DNA from 2 places in the Mesorhizobium sp. M3A.F.Ca.ET.175.01.1.1 genome. Region 2 is predicted to be linked to the other one. Evidence: predicted binding sites of a transcription regulator. Region 2 holds the regulator's gene; the other holds the start of a gene.

Region 1 (2,455 bases), on a different contig from region 2:
GCCAGCACCGGGGCGGCAAGCAGCATCAGGATGAGCGCCGCCCGCGGCAGGAGCCGGAGGGTGGTCATGGCGCTGGCAGCGATGCGGTTCATGGTCGTTGTTTCCCGTTTGAGGGTTGGTCGGTTCAGCGGTTGAAATGGTTCATGCAGCCCAGCCGGCAGGAAGCTGCAGCCTCAAAGGAGCGCGCCGGCCGGTCTGCCTGCGCGACGAGGACGGCGAACAGCATGCCGAACAGGCTCATCAATAGGCAGACGATGGTGAAGCGGCGCGCAAGCATTGGGTCTCTCTCCTTCAATGGAGAAGAGATTGCCCGAATGCCGCTGAACCTGTTCTGAGACCGGCATTCATCTGCCGTTCAAAATTCGCTGACGCTGCCCGGGTGCACTTTGCCGGCGGCAGCGCCCGTTGGTCCCCGGCCGCCAGCGAGCCGGGCAAAAAAAGAAACGGGACCGCCAGGGCCCCGTTTCAAGATCATCGCTTGCGAGTCGATTAAAGCTTGGTCCAGGTCTGGGTCTTGCAGATCAGGCCGCCAAGCACGCAGCCGCTCATCTTGAGCGAGGTGCCGGAGATCGTCGCCTTGCCGGAATAGGTCTTGTCGGTTTCCGGATCGGTTATGGTGCCGGTATACTTGTTGTCGCCGGCTGCCTTGAAGGAGCCGATGGTCTTGCCGGCATATTTGCCGGACTTCAGTGTGATGGAAAACGCGCCGCTGCCGGCGATCGCCGCCGTCGAGCCGGATTGCGTCTTCCAGTTGCCCTCGATCGGATCGGCCCATGCGGCGCCAGCCATGATCAAGGTGGCCCCCAGGGCCAGGCTCAGTTTTCGAAACATCGTGTGTCCTCCCGGTAGATTCGAGCGGGGCAAGTCCGCCTCTGCCCTTTACGCAAACGTCAACCTAGTGCAGCTCTCGCCGAAACGAAAGCGGTACCCTCACGGAAGCTTGCAGCATTTTGCGGCGAAAAATGAACCAGTGGCGATCGCGGCTTCGATTTTCGTGGTTAGTGAAGTCTTGATTCCGGGAGCCGAAATTTTCGTCGATTTTTGCCGGAACAGGCCGAATTGCGCGCTTCCTATGCTTAACGAATTCCCGTGTTTACCTCTTGTTTTAGCTTTGTTTTCTTCGAATTAAGCACGCCATTTAACGACGGATTCAAGGCCAGGCTTCATCCTCGAAAGCATCGAAAGAGCGGCCCGCCCCACCCGACAAGGGGGACCGAACAAGGCAGCTCTCGGGAGCCAGACAGGGGATTGAAATGGCACGTTTTGAGATGTTGGAAGACGGCTTCGGCGCCATGGGGGCAACCGCCCAGGCCGATATTCTTTTCGAACTGGGCATGATGTATGCCACCGGCCGCGACTGCGAGACCGACGTCGTCGCCGCCCACAAATGGTTCAACATCGCTGCCATCAAGGGCTCCCTCCGCGCCGCCGAGTTGCGTTCGGAACTGTCGGCCACCATGTCGAAGACCGACATCGCCAAGGCGCTGCGCGAAGCACGCGAATGGATGACGATGCACTGAGGCAAGCAGGACGGGAACACTTCGGGCAAGACCGCGGCAAGACGGTCGCCCACAGGAGAAGACCGCGGCAAGACGGTCGCCCACAGGAGAAGACCGCGGCAAGACGGTCGCCCACAGGACAAGGCCGCGGCAAGACGGTCGCCCACAGGACAAGGCCGCGGCAAGACGGCCCGGACGAACGGACGACAGGGAAGTAGGCGGGTTTCGGGAGCGGGGGTGTTTGGAAACGCTCGATTGGCAAAAGCCGCGACCGGCCGGGACAAGGCCGGCGCGGCTTTAGGCATTTCACGGCCTGCCAGGTGGTCACTGCCGGACATCGGCCTATATCAATCTGGCGGGTCCGCCGCTCTGATCACAGGCCCAATCGAGTGCCGTCGATGCGCCAAGACAGGCTGGTTCAACGGTGAAATGGTCCCGCCTTCTGAAAGAAGCGCGGCTTGAGCGGCCGCGCGTGAGTGGAGGAGGTCTATCACCATGAAAAAATTTGGTCTTTTGAGCGCGGCCGCATTGGGCCTGATGATGAACGCATCGATCGCGTTCGCCGACGACATCACCATCTCGGTGGTCGGTCCCATGACCGGCCAGCTCGCCAATATCGGTGACCAGTTCAAGCAGGGGGCGCAGGCCGCCGCGGACGCCATCAACGCCGCCGGTGGTGTCAACGGCAGCAAGATCAAGATCGACATCCAGGACGACCAGTGCGATCCGAAGCAGGCCGTCTCGGTCGCCAACCGCATCGTCGCCGACGGCACCAAGTTCGTCGACGGTCACGCCTGCTCGGGCTCGAGCATCCCGGCTTCCGCCGTCTACGCCGAGGCCGGCACGCTGATGATGACCCCGGCGTCCTCCAATCCGGAACTGACCGACGCCGCCGCCAAGGCCGGCTGGCCGACGATCATGCGCCTTTACACGCGCGACGACGCGCAGGGCGCCTT
Region 2 (2,455 bases):
CCGGGTGAAAGCGTTCCGCTCGCCGATGCGGCAGGCCGTGTGCTGGCCGAGCCGGTGCTGGCGCTGCGCACCCAACCGCCCTTCGATGCTTCCGCAATGGACGGCTATGCCGCACGCTCCGCGGATGTGGCGTCGGTGCCGGCGCGTCTCTCCGTGATCGGCATGGCATCCGCCGGGCGCGGCTTCGCGGGGTCAGTCGGCCAGGGCGAGGCCGTCCGGATCTTTACGGGCGCACCAGTCCCCGAAGGCGCCGACACGATTGTCATCCAGGAGAACGTGCGCGACATCGGTGGCGGCAGCATCGAGGTGACCGAACCGACCAAAGCGGGCCGCAATATCCGCCTCCGCGGACTGGACTTCGGCCAGGGCGACATGCTGCTCGAGAAAGGTCGCCTGCTCGATCCGGCAGCACTTTCACTCGCGGCATCTGCCAATCATGCAAATGTCAATGTCGTCCGGCGGCCGCTGGTCGCGATCATCGCCACCGGCGACGAATTGCAGCCGCCCGGCAGCGAACTTGGACCCGACCAGATCATCTCGTCCAACGCCTATGGTGTCGCCGCCGTGGCGCAATCGGTTGGAGCACGCGCGCTCGACCTCGGCATCGCCGCGGACCGGCACGAAGCGATCGCAGCTCTGGTCAGGAAGGCCGTAGCGGCCGGCGCCGATGTCATCGTGACGCTCGGCGGCGCCTCGGTCGGCGACCACGATCTGATCCATGGCGTGCTGACCGGCGAAGGCATGCAGCTCGATTTCTGGAAAATCGCCATGCGGCCCGGCAAGCCATTGATGTTCGGCCGCCTCGGCAATACCCGCTGCATCGGCCTGCCTGGGAATCCGGTCGCAAGCCTTGTCTGCTCGCAGCTGTTCGTGAAGCCGCTTCTGGCGCGCCTCGCAGGCCGCAGCTTCAGCCAGGACGTTCGCAGGGCTCGGCTGGGCGCCGCATTGCGGGCCAACGATGTCAGGCAGGACTATGTGCGTGCCGTTGTGCGCGACGATCGCGGAGCGTTGGTTGCGACTCCGTTCGGCATCCAGGATTCCTCGATGCTGAGAATGCTGGCCGATGCCAACGGCTTGATCGTGCGCGAACCTTTTGCGCCGGCAGCTGAAGCCGGCGCCGAATGCAGCGTGCTGATGCTACGCTGAACAAAACGTCAACACATTCATTAAACTTTAAACGGTTGCGGAACACAACTGGAACAGATAGTGTTTGTTCTGGGTTTGTTTTTCCGATTCTGGTTCCAGAACCCGTTGGGGGCCGCCATGCTGACGCGTAAACAACATGAACTGCTGATGTTCATCCATGAACGGCTCAAGGAAAGCGGCATTCCGCCGTCTTTCGACGAGATGAAGGAGGCGCTCGACCTTGCCTCGAAGTCGGGCATCCATCGGCTGATCACGGCGCTGGAAGAGCGCGGCTTCATACGCCGGCTGCCGAACCGGGCGCGCGCGCTCGAAGTGCTGCGGCTGCCCGATTCGATCGCGCCCGGCCTCAACGCCGCCAAGAAGTTTTCGCCGAGCGTCATCCAGGGAAGCCTCGGACAAGGCAATCTCGGCCGGCAGATCAAGCCGGCGGCGCCCTCGCGCACACCCGCACCCAGCAATGACGATGACGCTGTTTCGGCGGTGTCCATTCCGGTGATGGGCCGTATCGCCGCCGGTGTGCCGATCGACGCCATCCAGCACCAGACGCATTCGATCACAGTGCCGCCGGACATGATCGCCGGCGGCGAGCACTATGCCTTGGAAGTCAAAGGCGACTCGATGATCGAGGCCGGCATCTTCGACGGCGATACGGTCATCATCCGCAACGCCAATACGGCGAGCCCCGGTGAGATCGTTGTGGCGCTGGTCGATGATGAGGAAGCGACGTTGAAGCGCTTCCGCCGCAAGGGCGCTTCGATTGCGCTGGAAGCCGCCAATCCGGCCTATGAGACCCGCATCTTCGGGCCGGACCGGGTCAAGGTTCAGGGCAGGCTCGTCGGGCTGATCCGCCGTTACTGAGCGGTTTGTGGCTTGGCGTCGGGCTTTTCGGGCCGCTTGTAAGGCGGCAGCCCCCTTGCCTCGCGCGAGTATTTTCGCTGCTCATGCCAGGGCCGATAGGGCCTGTGGACGGCATACTGAATCTCGGCTCGCGCGGTTGCCGATTGCGGGTCGAAGAAGACGGCAGCGCTTCCGTCGCGTGCCAATTGCCGCTTGGTCACGACGAGGATTCGGGGATCCCGGCAAGGATTGTAGGCCGTGGCGTCATTGATGACGATGAGATCGGCGAAGCCGCAGGCCGGCTTGGCGCTGTCGCGATTCTCTGCGAGCGCGACGATCGCACCGGAAGGATGCCGGCCGATGCAGAGGTCGCCGGTGCAATAGAAGGGCGAACCCGGCGGCAGGTCGACAGGATCGGCGATGTCCGTCGTCCCGTTTGCGAATGTCTCGGGCGGCACGATCGTTTCGGCCA

Evidence for each region. The regulator LexA, encoded in region 2, represses DNA repair genes until DNA is damaged. The targets are predictions, from matches to a motif close to TGTTCNNNNTGTGTTCNG.
Region 1: the regulator LexA is predicted to act here: its motif matches at 1,102-1,119, upstream of EN818_RS09305 (sel1 repeat family protein).

Annotation. Positions count from the first base shown of each region.
Region 1 is NZ_SRTP01000003.1:291,112-293,566, forward strand. Features, by position in the region: gene EN818_RS09295 (hypothetical protein) at 1-92, opposite strand, end outside; gene EN818_RS32610 (hypothetical protein) at 125-277, opposite strand; gene EN818_RS09300 (DUF2147 domain-containing protein) at 490-831, opposite strand; gene EN818_RS09305 (sel1 repeat family protein) at 1,254-1,520, shown strand; gene EN818_RS09310 (ABC transporter substrate-binding protein) at 1,995-2,455, shown strand, end outside.
Region 2 is NZ_SRTP01000001.1:356,898-359,352, reverse strand. Features, by position in the region: gene glp (gephyrin-like molybdotransferase Glp) at 1-1,146, shown strand, start outside; gene lexA (transcriptional repressor LexA) at 1,264-2,004, shown strand; gene EN818_RS01775 (ComEC/Rec2 family competence protein) at 1,998-2,455, opposite strand, start outside.